DNA from 3 places in the Serratia ficaria genome. Region 2 is predicted to be linked to each of the others. Evidence: predicted binding sites of a transcription regulator. Region 2 holds the regulator's gene; each other region holds the start of a gene.
What was found. The regulator PurR, encoded in region 2, represses purine synthesis genes. The targets are predictions, from matches to a motif close to CANGCAAACGTTTGCNTG.
Positions count from the first base shown of each region.

Region 1: cvpA (colicin V production protein) is a predicted target of PurR. The motif match lies at 2,378-2,395, and genes of this name have one in related genera.
Region 3: carA (glutamine-hydrolyzing carbamoyl-phosphate synthase small subunit) is a predicted target of PurR. The motif match lies at 3,553-3,570, and genes of this name have one in related genera.

Region 1 covers NZ_LT906479.1:3,665,379-3,671,341, forward strand. Annotated here, with positions in the region: gene CKW09_RS17280 (UbiX family flavin prenyltransferase) at 1-99, opposite strand, end outside; gene purF (amidophosphoribosyltransferase) at 232-1,749, opposite strand; gene cvpA (colicin V production protein) at 1,771-2,271, opposite strand; gene dedD (cell division protein DedD) at 2,555-3,277, opposite strand; gene folC (bifunctional tetrahydrofolate synthase/dihydrofolate synthase) at 3,278-4,543, opposite strand; gene accD (acetyl-CoA carboxylase, carboxyltransferase subunit beta) at 4,749-5,657, opposite strand; gene CKW09_RS17310 (DedA family protein) at 5,891-5,963, opposite strand, start outside.
Region 2 covers NZ_LT906479.1:2,379,018-2,384,980, forward strand. Annotated here, with positions in the region: gene cfa (cyclopropane fatty acyl phospholipid synthase) at 1-919, opposite strand, end outside; gene punC (purine nucleoside transporter PunC) at 1,261-2,472, opposite strand; gene punR (DNA-binding transcriptional activator PunR) at 2,596-3,540, shown strand; gene purR (HTH-type transcriptional repressor PurR) at 3,537-4,562, opposite strand; gene cydH (cytochrome bd-I oxidase subunit CydH) at 4,886-4,975, shown strand; gene CKW09_RS11295 (C40 family peptidase) at 5,106-5,924, opposite strand.
Region 3 covers NZ_LT906479.1:785,344-791,306, reverse strand. Annotated here, with positions in the region: gene carB (carbamoyl-phosphate synthase large subunit) at 1-2,165, opposite strand, end outside; gene carA (glutamine-hydrolyzing carbamoyl-phosphate synthase small subunit) at 2,181-3,329, opposite strand; gene dapB (4-hydroxy-tetrahydrodipicolinate reductase) at 3,800-4,621, opposite strand; gene CKW09_RS03675 (glycosyltransferase) at 4,884-5,963, opposite strand, start outside.

The DNA of each region.
Region 1 (5,963 bases), 1.3 Mb from region 2:
GTGGGTTTCCACATCCGCGACGTCGCGCAAAACCTGCAACAGGCGCACGCCGTAGATAGCGCCGCTGGCGCCGGAAATGCCGATGATGAGTCGTTTCATAAAGCTGGCCTCTGCCATGAAAAATATAGGATCAGGCAAACTTTGCCGCAATGGCGAGGGATAAGCAAGTCAGGGAGGGATAATGCACCGCGACGGACGCCGCGGTGCACCTTGGCAGCACAACGCCGGCGCTTAGCCTTCGTTATGCATTTCCAGATTTTCCGCTTCGGTCTGCCCGCGCAGCGCCTTGGCGTCGTCGTTGCGCAGCGACTCCAGATACTCGAGGTAACCCTGGTCGACGTCTTTGGTGACGTAAATGCCGTTGAACACCGAACATTCGAACTGCATGATATCCGGGTTTTCTTCGCGCACCGCCTCGATCAGGTCATCCAGGTCCTGGAAGATCAGCCCGTCGGCGCCGATGATCTGGCGGATTTCATCCACTTCGCGGCCGTGGGCGATCAGCTCGTTGGCGCTCGGCATGTCGATGCCGTACACGTTGGGGAAGCGGATCTCCGGCGCGGCGGAAGCCAGGTAAACCCGCTTGGCGCCCGCATCGCGCGCCATCTCGACGATCTGCTCGGAGGTGGTGCCGCGCACGATGGAGTCGTCAACCAACAGCACGTTCTTGTCACGGAACTCGGCGCGGTTGGCGTTCAGCTTGCGGCGCACCGACTGGCGGCGCGCCTGCTGGCCGGGCATGATGAAGGTACGGCCGACATAGCGGTTCTTCACGAAGCCCTGACGGTAAGGTTTGTCCAGGATGCGCGCGATCTCCAGCGCGATGTCGCAGGAGGTTTCCGGGATAGGGATCACCACGTCGATATCCAGATCTTCCCACTCGCGCGCGATCTTCTCACCCAGCTTCTGCCCCATGCGCACCCGGGCGCTGTAGACCGAAATCTTGTCCATGAACGAGTCCGGACGGGCGAAGTAGACGTATTCGAACAGGCACGGATTGGTTTTCGGGTTCTCCGCGCACTGGCGGGTGAACAGCTGGCCTTTCTCGGTGATGTACACCGCTTCGCCCGGCGCCACGTCGCGCAGGAACTCAAAGCCCAGGGTATCCAGCGCCACGCTCTCGGAGGCCACCATATACTCGTTGCGGCCGTCTTCCAGGGTGCGCTTGCCGATCACCAGCGGGCGGATGCCGTTCGGGTCGCGGAACGCCAGCAGGCCGTGGCCGATGATCATCGCCACGCAGGCGTAGGCGCCGCGCAGCTGCTGATGCATGGCGGCCACGGCGGTGAAGATGTTGTCGGACTCCAGAGGATAATGCTGGAAACGGTCCAGCTCGCTGGCCAGCACGTTCAGCAGGATCTCGGAATCGGAGGTGGTGTTGACATGGCGACGGCCGCTTTCGAACAGCTTTTGGCGCAGTTCATGGGCGTTGGTCAGGTTGCCGTTGTGTGCCAGCGTAATGCCGAACGGCGAGTTTACATAGAAAGGTTGAGCCTCTGAGGCACTGGAGCTGCCAGCCGTCGGGTAACGCACATGGCCAATACCCATGTTGCCCTGCAGGCGCAGCATATGGCGCGCCTCGAACACATCCTTCACCAGACCGTTCGCCTTACGCAGACGGAACCCGTTATGGGCATCAATGGTGACGATGCCTGCGGCATCCTGGCCACGGTGCTGGAGCACCGTCAACGCATCATAAATCGACTGGTTTACCGGCATAAAACCGGCGATACCGACAATACCGCACATGTTGTCTTTTCCTCATCAGCGCTACCGCCCCGGTAAATGGGTCGGTAAGAAACTCGACGTGCTCTGCAGGTAGTCAAAGAACCACCTGATAATATAACTGAACTGGGGAATGAGCTGCGACTGTTTCCAGTCTGCGCTTTGCGAAAAGCCGGTAAAGGTGTCCAGGAAGAACAGGATCGCCGCAACGATCAGCACGCCGCGCAGTGCGCCGAAACAGACGCCCAGCACCCGGTCGGTGCCCGATAACCCGGTTTTCTCTACCAGTGAGCTAATCACATAGTTAACAATAGCTCCTACGATCAGGGTCGCGATAAACAAAATGGCGATCGCGATGCCGTTTCGCACCAGTTCATCTTCAAAACGAGTGAAATAGACTGCAAGGTAGGAGTAGAAATGGCTGGCAACAAAAAACGCACATCCCCATGTCACAAGTGACAATGCTTCGCGAACAAACCCTCGGATCAGACTCACCAGAGCCGAAAACCCAATCACCGCTATAATGACGTAATCAATCCAGACCATAAACTATTCCAATAATGAATCGCCCCTGCCCCCTTCATCTTTCTTGCCGCCTTGATGCGACATGAAATCTATCGGGTGATCCAATTCGCGGCGAATTCTAACAGAAAAAGAAAACGTTTGCGTAGGGGATTTCCTACCACGTTACAAATAAAAAGCGGCGATAAAAAAAATCCCAATCGCCGCGCCTACATAGAGGGTTTCGCCCGTGAAAGGCGCACTTTCTTCAGTGATTACGCCCCCCTTCGTTGATTGAGGGGCGCAGCCTGCTGTGCCCCTGCGGTTTTTAACGCGCGCCGTAAGGCTTCACCTGGCCGCTCAGACCGCTGATGGAATTCAGCGACGGCAGCGAAGACTGCAGCTTCTGCTTCGAGGCGTCCGGCCCGACGTATATGCGGGTGATCTGCCCCTGCACCGGCGTCGACGGCACGGTAAAGGCGCGGTAGCCCGACAGCCGCAGCGACGCGACGATCTCGCTCACCTTGGCGGCGTTCTTCAGCGCGCCGAGCTGCACCACATACGCCTGCCCGGCCGGCGCCTTCTCTTCCGCCGGTTTCTGCGCCGGCGCAGGTTCCGGTTTCGGTTCGGGTTTCACCACCGGCTTCACCTCCGCCGGCTTGGGCTGAGGCGTTGGCTTGGGCTTCACTTCCACCGGCTTGGGTTTCGGCTGCGGCACCGGCTGCGGCCGGATTTCCACCGGCGGCGGCGCCACCTGCGTCGGCTGCTGCTGGGCGCCCTGACGCACCGCCTGCCGAGCCGCCGCTTCATTGGCCGCCTGCTGTTCAACCAGCGCGCCTGCGCCTTCCGGCGGCTGCGCCGGCAACGGCTGAGTGACCGGCGGCAACACGTCGTTTTCCTCTACGTCGCCCGGTTTCGGCACCAGAGGAATAGCCGCGAACTCATCCTCGTAGTGTTTCTTTTTGCCGTCCAGCAGCCCTGGCAGGATGATTACCCCCAGCGCCACCAGAATGACGGTTCCAACCAGTCGGTTCTGAAATTTACTTGCCACTCACACTCCCCGCATCTCGTCTAACGCCGCCATCACCTGCGCGACGGTGTGGAACGATCCACAGACGATCACAATATCCTGTTTATCAGCATCCTGCATAGCCTGCCGCCAGGCAGTTTCGACATCGGCAAAGCGCCGCGGTTCCGTCAAATGCTGCGCCAACTGCTCGGCGCTGGCGCCGCGCGGCCCGTCAAGCGGCGCGCAGTACCATTCGTCCACCTGCTCGCTCAGGCAGGCCAGCGTGCCGGCGATGTCCTTGTCCGACAGCATGCCCACCACCGCGCGCACCTTGCCGCCGCTGCGCGGCAGCCTGGCCAGGCGTCCGGCCAGATAGCCGGCGGCGTGCGGGTTATGCGCCACGTCGAGGATCAGCGTCGGCTCCTGCCGCACAATCTGGAAGCGGCCCGGCAGCGTCGCCTGCTGCAGCCCGGCGAAGATCGCCCGATCGTCGATTTCCAAAGAAGAATAGTTCAGCGCCGCCAGCGCGGTGGCGGCATTGGCCAGCGGCACGTTCGGCGTCGGCAGATCGGTCAGCCGCGTATCGCCGCCTTGCCACTGCCAGCGGTCGCCCTGCACGCTGAAGCTCCAGGCCTCGCCGCGCAGGTACAGCGGCGCGCCCAGCGTCTCGGCCACCTGGCGGATGGTCGCCGGCATGTCCGGCTCCCCCACCACCGCCGGCGTGTCGGCGCGGAAAATACCGGCCTTTTCGCGGCCGATGCTCTCGCGATCGTCGCCCAGCCAGTCGGTATGGTCCAGCGCGATGCTGGTGATCACCGCCACGCTCGGATCGACGATATTGGTGGCGTCCAGACGCCCGCCCAAACCGACCTCCAGGATCACCACGTCGAGCCGCGCCTGCTTGAACAACTGCAGCGCCGACAGGGTGCCGAATTCGAAATAGGTCAGCGACGTTTCGCCGCGGCCGGCTTCAATGGCGGCGAAGGAGCGGCTGTGTTCCGCTTCGCTCAGCTCTTCGCCCTGAATGCGCACCCGTTCGGTATAGCGCACCAGATGCGGCGAACTGTAAACGCCGACGCGCAGGCCGGCGGCCAGCAGAATGGCTTCGAGGGTGCGGCAGGTGGTGCCCTTGCCGTTGGTGCCGGCAACGGTGAATACCGTCGGTGCGGGGGTCAGTAAATCCAGCTGCGCCGCAACGCGCTGCACGCGTTCCAGGCCGAGTTCGATCGCCTGACTGTGCAGGCGTTCCAGATAATAAAGCCACGAGCTCAATGGCGACGTGGCTTGGGGAATTTGGTGGTTTTGCATGAGTCCCATCGCTGAACTTGGGTTCATTGATCCATCAGGGCACCACCCTCACCGCGGTAAAGGCGATGCTCTCCATAATGCCCTCGGCTTTCAGGCAGCGGCGCGCTCGGCCGCAGCCTGAAAGGCATCGGGCATACCTCGACCGCCACTTAGCCACAAAATGACGGCCGAAGGGCCCCGTTTGACCGGGGCCGTTGTCCGCACCTCAGGCGTCGGCCTGGTTTTCCGGCGCGATAACCGGCTCGGCCTCATCGAAATGCGGCTGCGGCTGGTTGGTCAGCTTGGACAGAATGCTCGCCAGCGTTTGGCGCATTTCCGGCCGGCGGACGATCATGTCGATCGCGCCTTTTTCGATCAGGAACTCGCTGCGCTGGAAGCCCGGCGGCAGTTTTTCGCGCACCGTCTGCTCGATCACCCGCGGGCCGGCAAAGCCGATCAGCGCCTTCGGCTCGGCGATGTTGATGTCGCCCAGCATCGCCAGACTGGCGGAAACGCCGCCCATGGTCGGGTCGGTCAGCACGGAGATGTACGGCAAGCCGCGCTCCTGCATTTTGGCCAGCGCCGCGCTGGTTTTCGCCATCTGCATCAGCGACATCAGCGCTTCCTGCATGCGCGCGCCGCCGCTGGCGGAGAAGCAAACCAGCGGGCAGTTGTCTTCCAGCGCCTGCTCCACCGCACGCACGAAGCGCGCGCCGACGACCGACGACATCGAGCCGCCGATAAAGGCGAATTCGAAAGAGGCGGCCACGACAGGCATGCCGTACAGCGTGCCTTTCATCACCACCAGCGCGTCTTTCTCGCCGGTCGCTTTCTGGGCGGCGACCAGACGGTCCTTATACTTTTTGGAATCCTTGAACTTCAGAACGTCTTTCGGCTCCAGTTCGCTGCCCAGTTCCACTTCGCTGCCTTCGTCCAGCAGGGTATGCAAACGCATACGCGCAGACATGCGCATGTGGTGGTCGCATTTAGGACACACTTCCAGATTACGCTCCAGCTCGGCGCGATAGAGAACCTGGCCGCAGCTGTCGCATTTGGTCCAGACCCCTTCAGGAATGCTCGCCTTACGGGTTTGTGTAATATTGCTCTTGTTAAGAATTCGTTCAATCCAGCTCATCGATGACCTTTCTGTTTGAACCTGGCAGACGCCAGTCTGCTGTTCATGCTTTAACAATCCCCCCGTAAACACACCCAATGAAAAAGTGCCCGAGCAAAGCGCGGCAGGCGCGCGACCGAGGCACTGGCTTCAGGGTTGTTCGCAGGAACAGACCATAAATGTCGCTCATTAAACCATATCGGCCCGACACTGTGGATAAAAAACTGGTCGAACCGATAGGTTAGGCGATGTTTTTACTGTTTTTGCTGGCGGGCAGCCGCGCGCTTGTGGCGCCAGATTTCAATGATGCCCGGCAGAATTGAAACA
Region 2 (5,963 bases):
TCACGAAATGTCCCTCGCTGGCCTGGGCAATATGGGTGACCGACGGCAGGCAGCCGTTCGGGAAGATATATTTGTTGATCCAGGGATCAACATTCATATCTGTCCGGTTGGAACCGATGGTATGCAGCAGGAACAAACCGTCCGGTTTTAAATTGCGCTCCACCACGTTGAAATAGGTGCGGTAGTTTTTTGGCCCGACGTGTTCGAACATGCCGACGGAAACGATACGGTCAAACTGCTGATGCAGGTCGCGATAATCCTGCAGCAGGATTTCCACCTCCAGCCCGGCGCAGCGTTCCTGCGCCAGCTTCTGCTGCTCGGCGGAAATGGTCACGCCGACCACCGAGACGCCGTAGTTTTTCGCCGCAAAGGCGGAGAGGCCGCCCCAGCCGCAGCCGATATCCAACAGCCTCATTCCCGGCTGCAGCTGCAGTTTCTCGCAGATCATGCGCAACTTGGCTTCCTGCGCCTGTTCCAGCGTGGCGGCGTCCTTCCAGTAAGCGCAGGAGTATTGCATATAAGGATCGAGCATCAGGGTAAACAGATCGTTGCCTAAATCGTAATGCTCTTTGCCGACTATCCAGGCGCGTTTTTTCGACTGCAGGTTGGTTAATCGCGCGGCGGCGATGCGCAGCGTGTCTTTAAGATGGTGGGGGAGTTTCCTTTCCAGCCCGGCATTGACCACGCGTTGAAAGAATATATCCAGCCGTTCGCATTCCCACCAGCCGTCCATATAACTTTCGCCCAGCCCCAGAGATCCTTCCTGCAGCACGCGTTTAAAAAAGTTGGGGTTTTTGACCTGAATATCGAAGGGCCGCGATCCGTTTATTTCAATACCGGCCATGCCGAGCATTTCATGTGCGATACGGTACCATTGGTTGTCCTGGATGCTCAGATCTTCTATACACGATGAACTCATAGCTTCTCCATCACCTTCTTCTGACTGATGACCCGCTAGGAAAAAGCTTAGACAATTTCTGCGGGTGCATACGTTTCCCGACGGTAAAATTACCCGCGGCGTCTGATATCCGACTATGAACAGAGGAAAATTTTAAGAAGGCTCCAGCGCAAGGGGCGCGGGAAAAACTCATCCTTAAAAAAGTGTGACGCAATACGCGAACACAATAGCGACTTGAGATATAGAGATTATAAAGTGTTACTTTAAAAGGTTGTTTTTGAGTATAGGCGTGCCGAGGCGCTTACTCAACCGTAAATCGCACTCGGCAAAAATATTCTTTAAGTGACTATTAGCTCTGGCAATTATGACGCAGGGTTAGCATGTTCCCGCGGCGCGCGCTGCCCCGCATCGGCCGCTTTCCCGCGCTGCAGCCAATAGCCCAACGCGGCCAATACCACCGTTGACACCATCACCGTTACCGTCGCCGGCAGCGGCTGCGCGATAAACGCCGAGACCAGCATGCTGGCGACGAAGCACAGGCCCAGCTGCAGGGTATTCTGCAGCGCCGCGGCCTTGCCGCTGCTTTCCGGGAACGGCGTCAGCGCATTCGCCACCATAATCGGGTAACCGGCGCCGTTGACCAGGGCCATGATGCAGAACGGGATCAGCAGGCTGGTCAGGGTCGGTTCGGTCAGGGTGGCCACCAGATACAACGCCACCATGCTAGCGCCATAGGTTACCAACAGCCACGGCAGCAAGGTTGTACCGTTGATGCGCTTTAACGCGGTGCGGCAGCCATAGCCCCCCAACAGGAAGGCCAGGGTTTGCGGCACATAGCTCAGGCCAATATCGTTCGGGCCGTAGCCCATGTCGCCGAGGATAAACGGCGAACCGGTCAGCCAGGCGAAAAATCCGGCCGAGCAGGCGGCGAACATGGCGACGTTGCCGCTGAACACCGGGGATTTCAACAGCTGCCAGAAGCTGACGCCGCGGTTCTTTTCGGCCGCGATGGGCTGCGGCCTGGCGCTTTCTTTCAGCAGCAGGGTCGGCAGCAGCAGCAGCAGGGCGATGCCCAGCAGCACGGCGAAGATCATCCGCCAGCCGGCGTGGTTCAACAGCCAGGCGCCCAGCAGCGGCGCCAGCGCCGGCGACAGCGCGACCAGCGGCATGATGGTGGCGAACACGCGGTTGGCCTTGCCGTCGCGGTAGCGATCGACCACCAGCGCCTGCCAGGTAACGGCGGCGGAGCAGACGCCGATCGCCTGAATAAAGCGTAACGACCACAGCTGCACGGCATTTTGCACCCACAGCATGCCGAGGCAGCCGAGGGCGAACAGCGCCAGGCCGATCAGCAGCACCGGCTTGCGGCCCAGGTGGTCGGAGAGCGGCCCCCACAGCAGCTGCGCAAAGGCGAAGCCGGCCAGAAAGATGCTGAGGCTGGCGCTGATGGCGCCGGCGGAAATTTGCAGCTCTTCCCGCATGGCGCCGAAGGCCGGCAGGTACATGTCGGTCGCCAGATAACCCAGCATGCTCAGGCCGGCGAGATAGAACATAAAGCCAAAGGAATTTCGCATGGTATTTCTCGTTGGTATTTTGTTGTCGCAGGTTTTTAGCGCCGGCAAGTGTATCCGGCTGGATCTCTGCTTGTGAAACGGTAATATTTGCAAACTGCTGTTAAAAAAATTGAAGGCAAGACGATGTGGTCTGAATATTCTCTGGAAGTCGTGGACGCGGTGGCCCGCACCGGCAGTTTCAGCGCGGCGGCGCAGGAGCTGCACCGGGTGCCCTCGGCGGTCAGCTATACCGTGCGTCAGCTGGAGCAATGGCTGGCGGTGCCGCTGTTTGAACGGCGCCATCGCGATGTGGAACTGACGCCGGCCGGCGCGCTGTTCATCAAGGATGCGCGGGTTGTCATCAAAAAAATGCTCGACACCCGCCGCCAGTGCCAGCAGGTGGCCAACGGTTGGCGCGGCCAGCTGAAAATCGCGGTGGACATCATCGTCAAACCGCAGCGCAGTCGCCAGCTGGTGCTGGATTTCTATCGTCACTTTCCCGATGTCGAATTACTGATGCAGCCGGAGGTGTTTAACGGCGTGTGGGATGCGCTGGTCGACGGGCGGGCGGAGATGGCGATCGGCGCAACGCGCGCGGTGCCGGTCGGCGGCGGCTTCGCCTTCCGCGACATGGGCGACATGAACTGGCTGTGCGTGGTCAGCCCGCAGCATCCGCTGGCGCTGCTGAGCGGCCCGCTGAATGACGACCAGCTGCGGCCTTATCCTTCGCTGTGCCTGGAAGATACCTCGCGCAGCCTGCCGAAGCGCGTGACCTGGACGCTGGACAACCAACGGCGGCTGGTGGCGCCGGACTGGACCTCGGCGCTGGACTGCCTGTGCGCCGGGCTGTGCGTCGGCATGATGCCGGCCCATCGGGCGTTGCCGCTGGTGCGGCGCGGGGAGCTGGCGGCGCTGCAGCTGCAGCAGCCTTTTCCCGCCAGCCCGTGCTGCCTGACCTGGCAGCAGGATAAGCCGTCGCCGGCGATGGCCTGGCTGCTGGACTATCTGGGGGACAGCGAAACCCTGAATCAGGAATGGCTGAGCGAAGCGGCGCCGGAGGCCGGGCGGGCTTCCGGCGGCGGGGATTAACGGCGGTAGTCGACGAACGGGCCGTCGGCGACCGAACGGCGCTCGATCAGTTTCGGATGCACCTCGATCACCTGCGATTCCTCGCGCTTGCTGATGATGCGATCCAGCAGCATGGTGAAGGCCATTTCGCCCAGGCGTTCCTTCGGCTGGTGGATGGTGGTCAGCGCCGGCGTGAAGTAGCGGGCGTTGCGCACGTTATCGTAACCGATCACCGAAATGTCCTGCGGCACCCGCAGCCCCAGTTCGTCGGCGGCGCAGATGGCGCCCATCGCCATGATGTCGCCGCCGCAGAACACCGCGGTCGGACGCTGTTTCTGCGACAGGATCTGATGCATGGCCTTGTAACCGGACTCCGGCTCAAAGTCGCCCTGTACGATCCATTCGTCGCGCACCTCGATATTGGCTTCCTGCATCGCCTTCAGAAAGCCCTGATGTCGCCCGCCGCCGGTGTTGCGCGCCAGCTGCCCAGGAATGGCGCCGATGTCGCGGTGGCCGCGCTCAATGAGATAACGGCCGGCCAGATAACCGCCCTCGAAGGCGTTGTCGATGATGGTGTCGGTAAAATCGCCGCGCGCCGCGCCCCAGTCCATCACCACCATCGGGATATTGCGGTAGTCTTCCAGCATGCCCAACAGCTGGTCCGGGTATTCCGAGCACATCACCAGCAGGCCGTCGACGCGCTTTTGCGCCAGCATCGCCAGATAGGCGCGCTGCTTGTCCAGGTTGTTATGCGAGTTGCACAGGATCAGCGTGTAGCCTTTGCTGTAGCAGCTGTTCTCCACCGCTTCGATCACTTCGGCAAAATAGGGCGCCTCGCTCGAGGTGGCCAGCAGGCCGATCGACTTGGTGTGATTGACCTTCAGGCTGCGCGCCACGGCGCTCGGCGAGTAATGCAATTCTTTGATCGCGGCCCATACGGCCGCTTTGGTTTCTTCGGCGACGAAACGAGTCTTATTGATGACGTGCGAAACGGTGGTGGTGGAAACGCCAGCGCGTTTGGCCACATCTTTAATCGTTGCCATGTAAGAAATGACTCCTGAACTCACATGTTGCAGCATGTAAGTGTGATGTTAATCGTTTGCCTGCGTAGATCCTTCTCCAGAGAAGCGAAAACCGAGTTTTTAATGTGTTGAAGTCTTCAGCGCTGGTCAGGAGGGGCATTGTTGCCGGTACGCAGTTGTGAACTGCGAATTTTGTCGCATATTGAGCAAAAGGGGAAGAGGTAATCGGCATTATAAACCGGGAAATGATAACAAGATTTTATTGGCGAACTGTGGGAAAATGATTTGACGTACTAATTGTACGCCTTTTATCCTTGGGAAAGCCTATCTGAGAAGGAGTAGTAATGGATACCGATCTGAAGATGTCGCTGTTCACCACCCTGTGTGCGCTGGCCGTGATCATTGCCTTCAGCTTCACCGCTGCGCTGAACTGAATTCCCGGCATTAACAGGCGCAGCTTGCTGCGCCTCGTCGCTTTCCCCGCGGTTATCCCCGTTCTTCTGCAACAAACGTCCCGTTCGCCAACGCCTGGAGGTTCTCCGGCCACTTCGGCCGCGCTAAGTATTAACGAATGGTTTTCGGCGTGACGACCCGGCGCGCGCCGATATAGTGGTTCTGCCAGTAGTCGTTGTCGAGCTGGCTGATGCGGATCTCTTCACCGGTGCGCGGCGACTGGATGAATTTGCCGTTGCCCAGATAAACCCCAACGTGATCGGCCACGCCGCGGTTGTTGATGCGGAAGAACACCAGATCGCCGCTTTCCAGCTCGCTTTTCTTGATGGGCGCGGCGTCGCGCAGGTGATACATCTCATTGGCGGTGCGCGGCATCTTGATTTTCACCACGTCCTTATAGGCGTAATAAATCAGGCCGCTGCAGTCAAAGCCGGTACGCGGCGAGCTGCCGCCCCAGCGATAAGGCTTGCCCATTTGATCCATCAGCTTGGCCATGGCGGTTTGCTTGGCGTGTTGATAGCGTTTTTTATGCGCCGGGCTGAGCTTCAGCGGCTTATCGTCGTGCACCAGTTTGGCGGTAGCCATCCCGGCACTGCGGTGGCGGCCGTAGCCTTTTTTGTAACCCTTCTTCGGTGGGGTCACCTTAATTTTGGCGATTTTTTGGGATTTGGTTTTCGATTTGGCGCTGACGATCTTTTTGGCCGTTTTCTCTGATTTGGTCTTGGCGACCTTGGTTTTTTTCTCTGGGGCCGCCACTTTCACTTTTTTGCTGGCCTTGACCGCTTTCTTTTTCTTGCGATCGTCCGGCCGCGCTTCATTGACATGGCTCTTGCGCTGCTCGGCGGCAATACGCGCCTGCGGCGCAGCGTGCGCCAGATTGAAGAATAGCTGCGTAAACAACAGCACAAAAAGCGTAAGAATTAAACGCATGTCGACGTCACCAGCCTTGGCCCCGAAACGGATATCGAA
Region 3 (5,963 bases), 1.6 Mb from region 2:
CCGCCCAGCACGTAGGAAGGGCGCACCACCAGCGGATAACCGATGCCGGCCGCTTTCTCTACCGCCTGCTCGATGGCGGTGACGGTGGCGTTGGCCGGCTGCTTCAGGCCCAGGCGGTTGACCGCCTGCTGGAAGCGCTCGCGGTCTTCGGCGCGGTCGATGGCGTCCGGGCTGGTGCCGATGATCGGCACGCCTGCGGCTTCCAGCTCGCGCGCCAGCTTCAGCGGGGTCTGGCCGCCGTACTGCACGATCACGCCCTTCGGCTTCTCGATGCGCACGATTTCCAGCACGTCTTCCAGCGTCACCGGCTCGAAGTACAGACGGTCCGAGGTGTCGTAGTCGGTAGAGACGGTTTCCGGGTTGCAGTTGACCATAATGGTCTCGTAACCGTCTTCGCGCAGCGCCAGCGAGGCGTGCACGCAGCAATAGTCGAATTCGATGCCCTGGCCGATACGGTTCGGACCGCCGCCCAGCACCATCACTTTCGGGCGGTCGTTGGTCGGGTTGGATTCGCACTCTTCTTCATAGGTGGAATACATGTAGGCGGTGTCGGTGGCGAATTCCGCCGCGCAGGTGTCCACGCGCTTGTAAACCGGGTGCAGACCGTAACCGTGGCGCAGCTTGCGGATTTCGCTTTCGGCGACGCCGGCCAGCTTGGCCAGGCGCGCATCGGCGAAGCCCTTGCGCTTCAGGGTGCGCAGGAATTCCGGCGTCAGGCCGTTGATGCCGGCCTCGGCCACCTGCTCTTCCAGGCGCACCAGCTCTTCAATCTGCACCAGGAACCAGCGGTCGACGTTGGTCAGGTTGAACACGCCGTCGACCGACAGGCCGGCGCGGAAGGCGTCGGCGATGTACCAGATGCGGTCGGAGCCGGCGTCTTTCAGTTCGCGGCGAATTTTGGTCAGCGCTTCCGGGTCGTCCAGACTCACTTTCGGGTCGAAGCCGGTGGCGCCCACTTCCAGGCCGCGCAGCGCTTTCTGCAGCGACTCCTGCTGGGTGCGGCCGATGGCCATCACTTCGCCGACCGATTTCATCTGGGTGGTCAGGCGGTCGTTGGCGCCGGCGAATTTCTCGAAGTTGAAGCGAGGGATTTTCGTTACCACGTAGTCGATGGACGGTTCGAACGACGCCGGGGTGCGGCCGCCGGTGATGTCGTTCATCAGTTCGTCGAGGGTGTAGCCCACCGCCAGCTTGGCGGCGATCTTGGCGATCGGGAAGCCGGTGGCTTTCGACGCCAGCGCCGAAGAACGCGACACCCGCGGGTTCATTTCGATGACGATCAGGCGGCCGGTTTTCGGGTTGACCGAGAACTGCACGTTGGAGCCGCCGGTTTCCACGCCGATTTCACGCAGCACCGCCATCGAGGCGTTACGCATGATTTGATATTCTTTGTCGGTCAGGGTCTGAGCCGGCGCCACGGTGATCGAGTCGCCGGTGTGGATGCCCATGGCGTCGAAGTTTTCGATCGAGCAGACGATGATGCAGTTGTCGTTTTTATCGCGCACCACTTCCATCTCGTACTCTTTCCAGCCGATCAGCGATTCGTCGATCAGCAGCTCTTTGGTCGGCGACAGGTCGAGGCCGCGCTCGCAGATTTCTTCGAACTCTTCGCGGTTGTAGGCGATGCCGCCGCCGGTGCCGCCCATGGTAAAGGAAGGGCGGATGATGCACGGGAAGCCGACGTCGGCGGCCACCGCCAGCGCTTCTTCCATGGTATGGGCGATGCCGGAACGCGCGGTATCCAGGCCGATCTTCTTCATCGCCACGTCGAAACGGCGGCGGTCTTCGGCTTTATCGATCGCATCGGCGGTGGCGCCGATCATGGTCACGCCGAACTCGGCCAGCACGCCCTGGCGCTCCAGCTCCAGCGCGCAGTTCAGCGCCGTCTGGCCGCCCATGGTCGGCAGCACCGCGTCCGGGCGCTCTTTCTCGATGATCTTGCGCACCACTTCCCAGTGGATAGGTTCGATGTAGGTGGCATCGGCCATTTCCGGGTCGGTCATGATGGTGGCCGGGTTGGAGTTGACCAGAATGACGCGGTAACCCTCTTCGCGCAGCGCTTTACAGGCCTGGGCACCCGAGTAGTCGAACTCACACGCCTGGCCGATGACGATCGGGCCAGCGCCGAGGATCAGGATGCTTTTTATATCGGTACGTTTTGGCATTTTTTTTGCTCCTGATTATTTGGCGTTAGAACGGTAAGTCTCAATCAGTTCGATAAAGTGATCGAACAACGGCGCCGCGTCGTGCGGGCCGGGGCTGGCTTCCGGGTGGCCCTGGAAGCTGAACGCCGCCTTGTCGGTGCGGTGGATGCCCTGCACCGTATGGTCGAACAGCGATTTGTGCGTCACCCGCAGGTTGGCCGGCAGGTTGTTCTCGTCTACCGCGAAGCCGTGGTTCTGCGCGGTGATCATCACGGTGCTGTTGTCCAGATCTTTGACCGGGTGGTTGCCGCCGTGGTGGCCGAGCTTCATCTTCACGGTTTTCGCCCCGCTGGCCAACGCCAGCAGCTGGTGGCCCAGGCAGATGCCGAACACCGGAATGTCGGTCTCCAGGAACTGCTTGATAGCGGCGATGGCGTAGTCGCACGGCTCCGGGTCGCCCGGGCCGTTGGACAGGAAGATGCCGTCCGGCGCCATCTTCAAGACATCGTCAGCCGGGGTCTGCGCCGGCACTACCGTCAGGCGGCAGCCGCGATCCACCAGCATGCGCAGGATGTTGCGCTTGGCGCCGTAATCGTAGGCCACCACGTGGAACGGCAGTTCCTCGGCGGTTTTGGCTTCCGGCAGCTCGCCTTCAAGCGTCCAGCTGCCCTGCTGCCAGCTGTAAGACTCCTGGGTGGTCACTTCCTTCGCCAAATCCATGCCTTTCAGGCCAGGGAAGCCCTGCGCCTTGGCCAGCGCCAGCGCGGCGTCCGGCGAGTCGGCGGCGATGATGCAGCCGTTCTGGGCGCCCTTCTCGCGCAGCAGACGGGTCAGCTTGCGGGTATCGATATCGGCGATCGCCACGATGTTATGGCGCTTGAGGTATTCGGACAGGCCTTCTTCGTTGCGGTAGTTGCTGGCAATCAGTGGGAGGTCGCGAATGACAAGGCCTTGGGCGTGAACGGCGGAGGATTCTTCGTCGGAAGCATTGGTGCCGACATTGCCGATATGAGGATAAGTAAGAGTAACGATCTGGCGGGAGTAGGAAGGATCAGTGAGGATTTCTTGATAGCCGGTCATCGACGTATTGAAGACCACTTCCCCCACTGCCGTACCCTCTGCCCCGATGGCCCGACCGTGGAATTGGGTTCCGTCTTCCAGAACCAATAGCGCTGACTTAATCAAAACACCCTCCGAGGAATAATCAATCACAATATTTGCATATTAATTCAGATATCGCGATCTAAATCAATGCAAAAACCGTCCGCGAGGCCAATTTTTGGCAAATTGGGCGCATTTTAATGATGAGTGCCTGCCTTGTCTACCCAAAGCGCCATTTTTTCTCTTATTTTTGCAGTTTTCGCGGTTTAATGGGCTCAGCAGCCATAAAAACACAGCTAAACTTGGGTTGGTAAACGGTTGCGAGACACAATGACAGAAATTTGCGGCCTGACGGGCTAAAACAAGGTTAAAAAATAACTCTCGCGCGAAAAAAGGCGTGCAAAGCCAACTTAAACACACGAAAACAAGACTTACACTGCGAAAGTAAAATAAGATTGGTGTTTTTGATGTTAAAAAAAAGGACAATAAAATTATTGTCCTATTATCATAGCATTATGATTAATATAACCACATCACGATGGTATTCAGATTAATTATAACCGGTCAAGATTGAGCACGTCTCGCATATCAAACAGACCTTTATCATGGCCATGCAGCCAAGAGGCCGCCTTGACCGCGCCGCTGGCAAAAGTCATGCGGCTGGAGGCTTTATGCGTGATTTCCACCCGCTCGCCGATATCGGCGAACATCGCGGTATGCTCGCCGACGATATCCCCGGCGCGAATGGTGGCGAAGCCGATGCTCTTCGGATCGCGTTCGCCGGTGTGGCCTTCACGCGCATAAACCGCGCAGTCTTTCAGGTTGCGCCCCAGCGCGCCGGCGATCGCTTCGCCCATCGCCAACGCCGTGCCTGACGGGGCATCCACCTTGTGGCGGTGGTGCGCTTCAACAATTTCGATATCGGTGTAGTCGCCCATCACCTGTGCGGCCTTCTCCAGCAGCTTCAACACCAGGTTGACGCCCACGCTGAAGTTGGCGGCGAACACGATACCGATATGCTGCGCCGCATCGCGGATCGCCTGTTTGCCGGCGTCGTCGAAGCCGGTGGTGCCGATCACCATCGCCTTGCGATGCGCCACGCAGAAATCCAGATAGCCCAGGGTGCTTTCCGGCCGGGTGAAGTCGATCAGGATATCGAAGTCATTCGCCACCTGGTCCAGGCCGTCGCTGACGGTAACGCCCACCGCGCCGATGCCCGCCAGTTCACCGGCGTCGACGCCGATCAGGCTGGACCCCGGGCGCGACAGCGCCGCGCCCAGCACTACGCCTTCCGCCTGCTGCACCGCCTGGATCAATTGGCGCCCCATGCGGCCGCCGGCGCCCGCAATCGCAATGCGGATATGTGAATCAGTCATGCTTGCTCTCTTGTTGATTTAACGCCTATCCCTGCAGGCTTATTCCTCAGGGTAACTGCCCCACCTGACCATCGCCAGAGGATTCATTTCATAATTAGAAAATTATGATATCCCCCGATTTTCATCAGCAACGCTGTCAATGGGTTAACATTCAGCCAGCCGAGCTGCCTGAGACGATTGTACATAATCATGCAGTTTCCATGCAGAAAAAAAGCATAAAAAAGGCGCCGCGAACGGCGCCTGGGGCTGCGGCTAACAGCGGTTACGCCGTGATGGCGGCCACTTCGGTGGCGATAGCCGCCAGCGCGTCGTGGCGGGCAAAGTCGTCACGCACCAGCGCCGCACGCTGCCGATAGGCCGGCTGCCGCAAAATGCGGCTTGCCGCCGCCTGCAGCTGGGCGCGGTCCGGGTGGCTGGTGTGCAGGTTGATGCCGCAACCGGCCGCCACCACCCGCATAGCCGCCTCCGGCTTATCCTCGCCGGTGCCGGCGACAATCAGCGGCACGCCGTGGTCCAGCGCGTAGTTGATCGAGCCGTAGCCGCCGTTGGTGATCAACAGCGCCGCCTCCGGCAGCCAGCGTTCGAAAGAGATAAACTCCCGCACTCTGGCGTTGTCGGGCAGCGAGTCCATCAAGCCCTCGGTCGCCCGGCCGCCGGTGGTGGCCAACACCCTCACCGGCAACTGCGCCAGCGCGTTCAGCGCGGGAACGATCAGCTGATGCAGATCCACGTTGGCCAGGGTGCCCTGCGTGACGATCACCAGCGGCCGATCGTCGGCCGGCTCCCAGTCGATATCCTCAACCGCCGGCTGGCCGCCGCCGCGCAGCGGACCGACCAGGCGCACCCCGGGCGGCAGATCGTCACGCGGGTACTCCAGCGCGCCGGTCGACAGCTGCAGGAAACGCTCGCAGCCGCCGATCAGCTCATCGGTGAACTGGCGGTGCAACGGTCGCCCCCCCGCCTGCGCCAGCGCGGCATTGAAGCCGTGCTGCACCTGGTCAATCAGCCGCTGGGTCGCTTCGTCCACCAGCTGCTCGCGGCGCAGGTCCTGCGGCAGCAGCGCCGGCGGAATACGCGGCCCGTAGAAGACAGAATCGCGCGATGAATACGACAGCGGCGTGACGCCGATGCCGAACACCGGCGGCCGCCCGCTCGACTGCAGCAGCGGCAGCACGCCGTAGAAGCAGTTCTCCACCATCAGCAGATCGGTCGCCTCGGCGGCGATCGCCGCGCGCAGCTGGCGGTCCAGCAGCGGGATCGGCGCGGCGAAGAAGTCTTTCAACGCCAGCGCCATTTGCGCATTGCCCGGCGGCAGCGCGGCGCGCTCGGGGAAGTGCCGCTC